Linked DNA regions of Actinospica robiniae DSM 44927. Each later gene encodes a partner of the first gene's protein in a complex. Links are inferred from orthologs where the notes say so. Each region holds a gene or a part of one and is shown on either strand. Other genes may lie near its edges.

Evidence for each region.
Region 2: the proteins of pcrA (region 1) and uvrB are in contact, whole or in part, in a crystal structure (PDB 7EGT), measured with the Thermus thermophilus proteins. The link is inferred for Actinospica robiniae DSM 44927 from one-to-one orthologs. Residues at the interface, in WP_096412145.1 of Thermus thermophilus: His654, Arg656, Phe657, Gln666, Asp668, Glu669, Lys680, Arg681, Leu682, Ser683, Lys685, Tyr686, Ala687; in WP_096411307.1 of Thermus thermophilus: Glu23, Leu25, Arg26, Asp27, Gly28, Glu29, Arg30, Phe31, Arg55, Glu326, Asp327, Phe328, Glu379, Ser382, Gln383, His398, Gly400, Arg401.

What each region holds. Positions count from the first base shown.
Region 1 is NZ_KI632511.1:6,976,133-6,983,790, forward strand. Bases 1,849-4,889 are described here. They hold pcrA (DNA helicase PcrA), read left to right. Parts: upstream 1,849-2,152; coding sequence 2,153-4,627; downstream 4,628-4,889. Other genes in these bases: ACTRO_RS29965 (LuxR C-terminal-related transcriptional regulator), read right to left, coding at 4,665-4,889. Outside these bases: ACTRO_RS29950 (ABC transporter ATP-binding protein), read left to right, coding at 1-235; ACTRO_RS29955 (C40 family peptidase), read right to left, coding at 549-1,565; more of ACTRO_RS29965, read right to left, coding at 4,890-5,312; ACTRO_RS29970 (sensor histidine kinase), read right to left, coding at 5,318-6,559; ACTRO_RS29975 (ABC transporter permease), read right to left, coding at 6,585-7,418; ACTRO_RS29980 (ABC transporter ATP-binding protein), read right to left, coding at 7,483-7,658. UniProt on the Escherichia coli protein: A helicase with DNA-dependent ATPase activity. Unwinds DNA duplexes with 3'-5' polarity. Translocates on single-stranded DNA with 3'-5' polarity. Initiates unwinding more efficiently from a nicked substrate than double-stranded DNA.
Region 2 is NZ_KI632511.1:7,583,446-7,586,669, reverse strand. Bases 278-3,224 are described here. They hold uvrB (excinuclease ABC subunit UvrB), read right to left. Parts: upstream 2,825-3,224; coding sequence 731-2,824; downstream 278-730. Other genes in these bases: ACTRO_RS32675 (class I SAM-dependent methyltransferase), read right to left, coding at 2,912-3,224; ACTRO_RS32685 (hypothetical protein), read right to left, coding at 278-550. Also shown: more of ACTRO_RS32685, read right to left, coding at 1-277. UniProt on the Escherichia coli protein: The UvrABC repair system catalyzes the recognition and processing of DNA lesions. A damage recognition complex composed of 2 UvrA and 2 UvrB subunits scans DNA for abnormalities.

The DNA of each region.
Region 1 (7,658 bases):
GGCCGCGGTCACCCGCGCCATGGACGAGGTCTCCCGCTCCCGCACCACCCTGGTCGTCGCGCACCGCCTGACCACGGCGGCCCGGGCCGACCGGATCCTGGTGCTGGAGGGCGGCCAGGTGGTCGAGGACGGCACCCACGACGGCCTGCTCGCCGCCGACGGCGCCTACGCCCGGCTGTGGAACTCCTTCATGCACGCCTCGACGGACCAGGAGACGGTCCAGGCGGAGGTCTGACGCGCCTGACGCGCGAAAAGCGTGCTTCCGCCCGGCGGAAGCACGCTTTTCGCGTATCCGGATGCGCCGAAGTGAAGGCGGCCGAAGGCAAGAAGAACGCCCGGGTCGTTCTCGGTGGGTGCGGGCCCGTCGCGCGGAGGGGGGAGAGTCGCGGCGGACCTGCGAGAACGACCCGGGCGTCGGTGGGCAGCGTCCTCGCAAGGGGGAGGGGGGAGAGAACGCCGCCAGGTCGGGTTGCCTGTTTCGCCGGCGCCGCTTGCCGTACAGGCGAGCGACACCGTAGCGCCGCTATCGGCGCTTGCCTAGGGGTTGGCTAAGGACGGCCGTAGCCGGCGACCGGACCGACGTTGTCGATCTGGCCGTACTGCACCACCGTGCCGGTGTGCGGGGCGTGTATGACCATGTCGTTGCCCACGTAGATGGCCACGTGCGTGATGCCCTCGCCGTAGTTGTAGAAGACGAGGTCGCCGGGCTCGAGGCTGGAGCGGGAGACGTGCTGTATGCCGTCGTACTGCTGGGCCGCGGTGCGCGGCAGCGAGACTCCGGCCGCCTTCCAGGACTCCAGCGTCAGCCCGGAGCAGTCGAAGGTGGTGGGGCCGGTGGCCGCGTACACGTATTCGTCGCCGAGCTTGGACTTCGCGTAGGCGACCGCGGCGGCGGCGCGCGCGTCCGGGGCGACGTCGGTGATGACGACGTTGGTCGCGCCCGAGTTGGCCCGGTTGATCGCCTGCTGCTGGGAGGCGTTGAGGCTGTTGTAGAGCGACTTCGCCGACGCGGCGTCCTGCAGGGCCTTGGTCTTGGCGGCCGCGCGCTGGGTGACCAGCTGCTGCTGCTGGGCCAGGGCGCTCTGCGCGAGCTTGGTGTCCGCCGCGATCTGGGACTTGGCCGCGGCCAGCTCCTTGAGCTGCTGGGCCTCCTGCGCGGTGATCTGGTTGCCGGCCAGGGCGGCGTTGAGGTAGCTGTCCGGGCTGTCGTCGAGCACGGCCTTGAGCGAGTCGGACAAGCCGGAGTCGCGGTACTGCTGCGCGGCCTGGCGTCCCATCGCGGCCTCGAGCGTGGAGGCCTTCTGGTCGTCCGTGGAGATCTCGCTCTGCAGCGCGTTGATCTTCTGCTGCAGCTGGGCGACCTGGCCGGTGGCGGCGTTGTACTGCTCGGTGGCCGCTTCGGCGTCGGCGTTCTTCTTGTGGTAGTCGGCCAGCGCCTGCTGAGTGGTCTCGGCGTGCGCGCTGCCCTGCATCAGCAGAACGGATCCGGCGGCGACGCCGGCGATGGCGACGGCCGAGGTGGTCCGGCGTACCGCGAGCTTGGGAGCACGGTGAGACGACGGCATGCGTGTCCTCTTCCCTGGGCGCCTGCCGAGTTAGCTGACGGGTTCGGACGGGAAAGTTCGCCCTACGCCTTGCCCTGGCCGGCGAGCCGGTGAGGGCTCTTCGGATCAGGCGCGGCGATTCACCCCGATGGGACGGTTGGGTCCCCGGCTCCGAGCGGCGCCCCGGGCCGCTCGGCCGATCGCTCGGCCGGGGTTCGGGTCGTCGCCGATGGATTCGGCGCGGATGTCCGCCGGGTGTCTGGCGACTCCGCGTGGGGCGGACATCTGGTGTGGGACTCTAGCGATTCCGGCCGGGCGCCACGCTTTTTCTCATCGGCTCTTTAACTTCCTTTTGCCGCGCGGGCGCGCCAAACCGGGACATAACGGCAGAGTCGATCGACGGTGAATCGTCGGGTTCTGGCGTCGATAGTCCGGTTTGCCCGGGCGGCAATCGCGGAAAAACGGACAAGTGTCGCAGGATCCTGCCGTCGAGGCGGCCGGAGAAGATTTTATCGACGTATTGTCGGCAAACCTGAGGGCTCCGATCATGCCGGAGAACCCCGGCGGCGGCCACCGCTGTCGGTGGACGGGCCTACACTCTTAGAGCGATGAGCGGCTACGAGATCCCCCTGTTCGATCTGCCCAAGCCCCCCGCCCCGGTGCGGCGGCGGGTCGAGTCGGTGCTGCCCGGCCTCAGCCGCCTCCACCAGGACCGGGAGCCGTCCGGCCGGGACGAGCCGGGCGAAGCGCCCGCGCCCGAGCGCCCGGCCGCCCCGCCGCCCGCCGCCGCGCCGGCCCCGAACCGCCCGTCCGGCGGGCGCGATCCGCAGGAGCTGCTCGAGGGCCTCAACCCGTCCCAGCGCGAGGCGGTCGAGCACGCGGGAAGCCCGCTGCTGATCGTGGCCGGCGCCGGTTCGGGCAAGACCCGGGTGCTCACCCACCGCATCGCCTACCTGCTCGGCGAGCGCGGCGTGCACCCCGGCGAGGTCCTGGCCATCACCTTCACCAACAAGGCCGCCGCGGAGATGCGCGAGCGGGTCGAGGCGCTGATCGGCCCGCGCGCCCGGATGATGTGGGTCTCCACCTTCCACTCGGCCTGCGTGCGCATCCTGCGCCGCGAGCACGAGCACCTGGGCCTGCCCTCGTCCTTCACCATCTACGACGCGGACGACTCGCGCCGGCTGATGGCCCAGGTGGCCCGGGACCTCGACCTCGACGTCAAGCGGCACCCGCCGCGCGGCCTGCTCGCCGCGGTCTCCGCGCTCAAGAACGAGCTGATCGACCACGAGTCGGCCCGCGACGGAGCCGAGTCGGAGCGCGAGGCGCTGATCGCCGAGGTGTACGGCAGCTACCAGAACCGGCTGATCGCCTCGCGCGCGCTGGACTTCGACGACCTGATCATGACCACGGTCAACCTGTTCCAGGCCTTCCCGGCGGTGGCCGAGAGCTACCGGCGCCGGTTCCGGCACGTGCTCGTGGACGAGTATCAGGACACCAACCACGCGCAGTACGTGCTGGTGCGCGAGCTCGTCGGCAGGTCCAAGGCCGCGCCCGGCCGCCGGGAGGCGGCCGAGGGCGAGGCCGTGCCGCCGGCCGAGCTGTGCGTGGTGGGTGACGCGGACCAGTCGATCTACGCCTTCCGCGGCGCCACCATCCGCAACATCCTCGAGTTCGAGGCGGACTACCCGGACGCCAAGACCATCCTGCTCGAGCAGAACTACCGCTCCACCCAGACCATCCTGTCCGCCGCGAACGCGGTGATCGAGCGCAACCGGGGCCGCAAGCCGAAGAACCTGTGGACCGACTCGGGCCAGGGCGAGTCGATCGTCGGCTACGTCGCCGACAGCGAGCACGACGAGGCCGCGTTCGTGGCCAACGAGGTGGACCGGCTCACCGACGAGAGCCTGGCCAAGCCGGGCGACGTGGCCGTGTTCTACCGCACCAACGCGCAGTCGCGTGCGTTCGAGGAGTGCTTCATCCGGGTCGGCCTGCCCTACCGCGTGGTCGGCGGCGTGCGCTTCTACGAGCGCAAGGAGGTCAAGGACGTCCTGGCCTACCTCAGGGCCCTGGTGAACCCGGACGACTCGGTCTCGCTCAAGCGCGTGATCAACGTGCCCAAGCGCGGCATCGGCGACCGGGCCGAGGCGATGCTGGACGCGCTGGCCACCCGCGAGCGCATCTCCTTCGGTGCGGCCGTGGACCGCGCGGCCGAGGCGTACGGCCTCGCCGCCCGCTCGCTCAAGGCGGTGCAGGGCTTCGCCGCGCTGATGGCCGACCTGCGCGAGAAGGTGGCCGAGGGAGTCGGGCCGTCCGAGGTGCTCGAGGCGATCCTGGAGCGCACCGGATACCTCTCCGAGCTGCAGGAGTCCACCGACCCGCAGGACGAGAGCCGGGCCGAGAACCTGCAGGAGCTGGTCGCGGTCGCGCACGAGTACGAGGGCACCGAAGGCTCCGAGGGCGTCACCGGCTTCCTCGAGCGGGTGGCCCTGGTCGCCGACGCGGACCAGCTGCCCGACGGCGGCGAGGGCATGATCACCCTGATGACACTGCACACGGCCAAGGGCCTGGAGTTCCCGGTGGTCTTCCTCACCGGCCTCGAGGAGGGCGTCTTCCCGCACACCCGGGCGCTGGGCAACGTGCAGGAGCTGGAGGAGGAGCGGCGGCTGGCCTACGTCGGCATCACCCGCGCCCGCCAGCGGCTGTACTTCTCCCGCGCGGTGCTGCGCTCGGCCTGGGGTGCCCCGTCGTACAACCCGCAGTCGCGCTTCGTCGAGGAGGTGCCCGCGGAGCTGATCAACTGGGAGCGCGAGGCCCCGGCCCCGTCCTCGACCGCCTTCGGCACCCAGACCCCGGCGCTGACCGCGTCCGCGGCCAAGTTCCGCAGGCCCGGCTTCAAGTCCCTCGGCGCGGGCGGGCGCGAGCCCATCTCGGTCGCCGCCGGCGACCGCGTCGTGCACGACACCTACGGCCTCGGCACCGTGGTCGCGGTCGAGGGCCGCACCGGCGAGCACGCCACCGTCGACTTCGGCTCCGAGGGCGTCCGGAAGCTGGTGCTGGCCTTCGCGCCGCTGACGAAGCTGTAGCAGCGCGGAGGCGGGCCGCCGCCCGGTGCTGCGGCCGCTACTCGATGCCCAGGTAGCGCAGCACGGCCAGGACCCGGCGATGGTCCGTGCCGGAGACCGGCAACTCGAGCTTGCTGAAGATGCTGGCCACGTGCTTCTCCACCGCGCGCTCGGAGACGAACAGCGCGGCCGCGATGGCCGCGTTCGAGCGGCCCTCGGCCATCAGCCCGAGCACCTCCCGCTCGCGCGGAGTGAGCGCGTCGACGGTGCGCCGGCGCTGGCTCGCGCCGAACAGCTGGGTGACCACCTCCGGGTCCAGCGCGGTGCCGCCGGCCGCCACCCGCTCGAGCGCGTCCATGAAGTCCTTGGTGTCCATCACCCGCTCCTTGAGCAGATAGCCGACGCCGGCCGAATTCCCGGCCAGCAGACGACTCGCGTACTGGGTCTCGACGTACTGCGAGAAGATCAGGATCCGCAGTCCCGGATGCGCGGCCCGCAGTTCGATCGCCGCGCGCAGACCCTCGTCGGTGTGCGTGGGCGGCATCCGGATGTCGGAGACCACCACGTCCGGCTCGTGCTCGACCACGGCGTCGCGCAACGCCCCGGCGTCGGGCACCGCCGCGACCACCTCGTGCCCCTCGTCCTCGAGCAGGCCGACGAGCCCGGCCCGCAGGATCGGCGAGTCCTCCGCCACCACGATCCGCATGATTCTCAGCGCCTCATCTCCGGTACCGCGTCCGACACGTCTTGCGCCGGCAGCTCCACCATGACCGTGGTCGGACCGCCCAGGGGGCTGGTGACCGACACGTGTCCGTCCAGTCCGCGCACCCGCTCGCTCAAGCCGCGCAGACCCGAGCCCTCGCCCTGCGCGTTCGCCCCGCCGCGGCCGTCGTCGGTGACGACGAGGCGGGCCGAGCCGTGCGAGTCGCCGAACACGCTGATCGCCACCGAGTTCGCGCCGCTGTGCTTGCCGGCGTTGGTCAGCAACTCGGCGGCGGCGAAGTAGAGCATCGTCTCGGCGGCTGAGGAAAGCCGGACCGGCAGGGCCGTGCGGACCGTCGTCGGTATCGGGGTGAGCGCGGCGAGCGTGGTCAGCGCCGGCTCGAGCCCCGAGTCGAGTGCGGGCGGGTGGATGCCGCGGACCAGGTCGCGCAGGTCCCCGATGACCTGCTTCGTCTCGGCCCGCGACTCGCGCAGCAGCTCGAGGCCGGCCTCGGTCCGGCCCTTCTCCAACAGCCGCTCCGCCCGGCCCAGCCGGATGCCGAGCGCCACCAGCCTGGCCTGGGCGCCGTCGTGCAGGTCGCGCTCGATCCGGCGCAGCGTCGCCGACGCCTCGTTGATCGCGTGCGACCGGGTCTGCTCCAGCTCCCTGATCCGCAGCGAGTCCTCGGTGGGGCCGAGCAGCCGCCGCATCAGCAGGACGTCGAGCTGCAGGAGCAGCTCGGTCAGGCTCGGCGCGGCCCAGAACAGCACAGCCGCGAAGATCATGAACTTGACCTGCGACGCGTGCTGACCCCCGGGTTGGAAATAGCCGCTGACGGTCATCGGCAGCAGCAGCCGGAAGCCGACTCCGAACAGGAACTCCAGGATCAGCAACAGCGGCTTGAGGGCCATGTGCGCGATCGACCGCCAGGCGATCGGTTCGGCGAAGTGGCGCACGATGAAGCCGAGGAAGCCCGGCCGGCGCGGCGCCCGGACCGGGGCCGCGATGTTCGCGTCGAGCAGTCCGTTGGCCGTCGCCCGGAAGCCGCCACCGCTCAACCGGGCGAAGCCGAGGACCGGCGGGAGCAGCACCAGGGCCGGGATTCCGGCGCCGGCCAGCGAGAGCGCGATGGCCACGGCGACCACCACGATCGAGCCCGCGGTCAGGAACGGCTGGCAGAAGCAGTACACGAACGCCCGTCCGGACCGCGCGGTGAACGGTGCGCGCAGCATGCGCCAGACGGATTTCACTGCTGGATTCTCGCGCATCCGCATGTCAGACGTCACGTCGCTTGAGCGAGAACAGCGCGGCCCCGCCGAGCAGGGCGACCCACCCGAGCAGCAGGCACAGGCCCTGCGCCGGGGTGTAGACGTCGCTCGCGTTGTGGCCGCTGCCCATCATCACGTCCGTGCCGCTCGGCATGGCGCCGGCCAGGTGCTTGCCGACCGTGCCGGGGATGAGCGAGAGCACGCCCGCCAGCACGAACTGCATGCCCAGCACCAGGCTGACGCCCGCGGCCGGGTGCCGCAGCAGGGTGCCGATGGAGAGCGCGACGAGGCCGATCAGCGCCATATAGAGGCCGAAGGCCAGCACCGCGCGGATCGAGGTCGGGTCGGTGATCGAGACCACGGAGTGCGCGCGCACGATCCGCGAGCCGATCAGGAAGCAGGAGATCGCGACCACCTCGGCCAGCGCGAACACCAGGCCGGCGAAGGTGGCCGCCTTGGCCAGCAGCGCGGGCGTGCGCCGGGGCGTGGCCAGCATCGTGGCCCGGATCATGCCGGTGGAGAACTCGGAGGCGATCAGCAGCACCCCGAGCACGCACACCGCGAGCTGTGCGAACTGGGCCGCGGGCTGCAGGATCAGCCCGACCGTGTCGGTGCGGAACTGGGTCTGGGTGGCGGCGTCGAGGTGCGGGTAGTCGTGCGTGTAGACCGCGGTGGCGGCGATGGTGAAGGCCAGGCTGACCACGATCATCGCGCCGAGCGACCACCAGGTCGAACGCAGGGACCTGAGTTTGGTCCATTCGCAGCGGACCAGGTCGGTGAAGTCGGGCCGGTGCGTCGGACGTACGGCGGCCTGGGTGCGGAGCAGGGTGGCGGTGCTCATCGACGTTCCCCTCGTCATCTGAAAGCGGGCAGGCATCTCGGGCGGTTCGGCGCTGCGGGACGGCTCAGCGGGCCGCGTACTGGACGGCGCCCGCGGTCAGGCGCATGAACGCCTCCTCGAGCAGCGCGGGCTTGGCCACGTCCGGGGTGGCCGCGTACACGGCCGGGTCGGTGTGCCGCTCGATGAACTCGGCGGTGGCGCAGTCGGCCAGCAGCCGGCCCTGGCCGATCACCAGCAGGT
Region 2 (3,224 bases), 610 kb from region 1 along the record:
GCAGCAGCGCGTAGAGCGCCCACGCGGACAGGCAGATCGCGAGCGTGTCAGCGTACAGGGAGCCCTGGATCACGGCCGAGGGCATCAGCGCCCAGAGCACCGCGAAGATCAGGCCGGTGCGCGCGTCCCGCACGAGGCGGCCGATCTCGAACAGCGCCCAGGCCCCGGCGACGGCGGCGATCCAGGTGATCGCCAGGCCCACCGCGGTCACCGGCAGGCGGGTGACCCCGTGCCCGAGCCCCATCAGGCCCGGATAGAGCGGATCGAAGGCGAAGGGCGAGAGGTTCGGCGAGATCGAGGTGTCGTAGCCGCGCTCGGCGATCTTCTGGTACCAGCCCGAGTCGACGAACACGAACATGCCGCGGCTGGCGTAGCCGTGGCCGCTCGAGAGCAGGCCGAACACGAGCGTGCCCACCAGGCGTGCGGCCAGATACGCGGCCATCGCGGGCCACGCGCGCCGCGCCGAGCGCAGCGCGCCCGAGCGGAGGGCGGCGACGGCCGAGCGATCGTGCTGAGCCGGTACCTGGTGCTCGGTCGTGCTACTGGTCACGGTGTCGCTGTCCGTCCTTCGTGCCGTACCGGCGGGCGAGGCGCACGGATGCGCGCTCGGCCGCCCCCGGCAAGCCTGCGGGTGAACCGCGCGCGAGCGCGCGGTTAGCCTGAGCTAAGGCCGGATCCTATCGCGCCGCCGAGGGCGCCGACGCACGCCCGGCGCCGCTCAGCCGGCCGTTCACACCCCGGCCGCGCGCATCCCGCGCAGCTCCTTCTTCAGCTCCGAGATCTCGTCGCGGAACCGCGCCGCGAGCTCGAAGTGCAGCTCCGCCGCAGCCGTGTGCATCTGCTGGGAGAGGTCCTCGATCAGCGCCTCGAGCTCCTCGGCCGGCTTGCCCACGTAGTCCACGCTGGTCACGCCGCGCGAGCCGACGCCCGGCACCGGCGAACGGCCCTTGCCCTGGGGCTTGCTCAGCAGCTCGCGCGTGTCGGCGTCCTCGCGGATGAGCGAGTCGGTGATGTCGGCGATCTTCTTGCGCAGCGGCGTCGGGTCGATGCCGTGCTCGGTGTTGTACGCCTGCTGCTTCGCCCGGCGCCGGTTGGTCTCGTCGATCGCCTTGGCCATGGCCGGGGTGATCTTGTCGGCGTACATGTGCACCTGGCCGCCGACGTTGCGCGCCGCCCGGCCGATGGTCTGGATCAGCGAGGTCGGGCTGCGCAGGAAGCCCTCCTTGTCCGCGTCCAGGATCGCCACCAGCGAGACCTCGGGCAGGTCCAGGCCCTCGCGCAGCAGGTTGATGCCGACCAGCACGTCGAACACGCCGAGCCGCAGCTCCCGCAGCAGCTCCACCCGGCGCAGCGTGTCGATGTCCGAGTGCAGATAGCGCACCTTGACGCCGAGCTCGAGCAGATAGTCGGTCAGGTCCTCGGACATCTTCTTGGTCAGCGTCGTCACCAGCACCCGCTCGCCGCGCTGCTCGCGCAGGCGGATCTCGTGCACCAGGTCGTCGATCTGGCCCTCGGTCGGCTTGACCACGACCTCCGGGTCCACCAGGCCGGTCGGGCGGATCACCTGCTCGACCACCTCGCCGCCGGCCTGGGCCAGCTCGTACGGGCCGGGGGTGGCGGAGAGGTAGACCGTCTGCCCGATCCGCTGGACGAACTCCTCCCACTTGAGCGGGCGGTTGTCCAGCGCGGAGGGCAGCCGGAAGCCGAAGTCCACCAGGTTGCGCTTGCGCGAGGTGTCGCCCTCGTACATCGCGCCGATCTGCGGGACGGTCTGGTGCGACTCGTCGATGACCAGCAGGAAGTCGTCGGGGAAGTAGTCGAGCAGGGTGTTCGGCGCCGTCCCGGCCTCGCGGCCGTCGATGTGCCGGGAGTAGTTCTCGATGCCGGAGCAGAACCCGACCTCGCGCATCATCTCCACGTCGTAGGTGGTGCGCATGCGCAGCCGCTGCGCCTCGAGCAGCTTGCCCTGCCGCTCGAGCACGGCGAGGCGCTCCTCGAGCTCGGCCTCGATCCCGGCGATGGCCCGTTCCATCCGCTCCGGGCCGGCGACGTAGTGCGTGGCCGGGAAGACGTAGATCTCCTGGTCGTCGGTCAGGATCTCGCCGGTGACCGGGTGCAGGGTCATCAGCCGCTCGATCTCGTCGCCGAACATCTCCACCCGGACCGGGTGCTCCTCGTACATCGGGAAGATGTCGACGGTGTCGCCGCGCACCCGGAAGGTGCCGCGGGTGAAGGCCACGTCGTTGCGGGCGTACTGCACCGCGACGAGCCGGCGCAGCAGCTGGTCGAGCCCGTACTCCTCGCCGACCCGCAGGCGCACCATGCGGTCGACGTACTCCTGCGGCGTGCCGAGGCCGTAGATGCAGGAGACGGACGCGACCACGATCACGTCCCGCCTGGTCAGCAGGGAGCTGGTGGCGGAGTGGCGCAGCCGCTCGACCTCGTCGTTGACGGACGAGTCCTTCTCGATGTAAGTGTCGGTCTGCGCCACGTACGCCTCAGGCTGGTAGTAGTCGTAGTACGAGACGAAGTACTCGACCGCGTTGTTGGGCAGCAGCTCGCGGAACTCGTTGGCCAGCTGCGCGGCCAGGGTCTTGTTCGGCGCCAGCACCAGGGTGGGGCGCTGCAGCCGCTCGATCAGCCAGGCCGTGGTGGCCGACTTGCCGGTGCCGGTCGCGCCGAGCAGGACGACGTTCTTGTTCCCGCCGCGTACCCGGCGCTCGAGCTCGGCGATGGCCTCGGGCTGGTCGCCCGAGGGGTTGTATTCGCTGATCACCTCGAAGGGGGCAACGCTGCGTTCCAGATCCGTCGTCGGTCGCGTCATGCCCTCCAGGCTAGACGTGCCCTCCGACAGCCGCTGCCACCGCAGCCGTCACCGCAGGTCAGCGGTTCGGGCTGGTTGTGGCGGCGGTCACGGCCGACGCCAGATCCGGATCTCGGTGCTCGGCTGCCGCCGCGAGAAGAGCCCGGACGGCGAGACCTCGGCCAGCAGCCGGCGCAGGTCCGCCTCGAACTCGGCGAGCCGCTCGCCGAACAGGTGCGGCGCCGAGCCCGAGAGCGAGAAGACCTCCGCGACGACCACGTCCGCCGTGCGCTCGAGATGAGCGCCACCGGGCAGCAGATGGCCTTCGAAGTCGCCGAACCCGGCCCGCTCCAGCACCGCGCTCTCGCCGCCCGGCGTGCCGTTCGGCAGGGTCCCCTGCCCGGCTCGCCACACCGGCCCC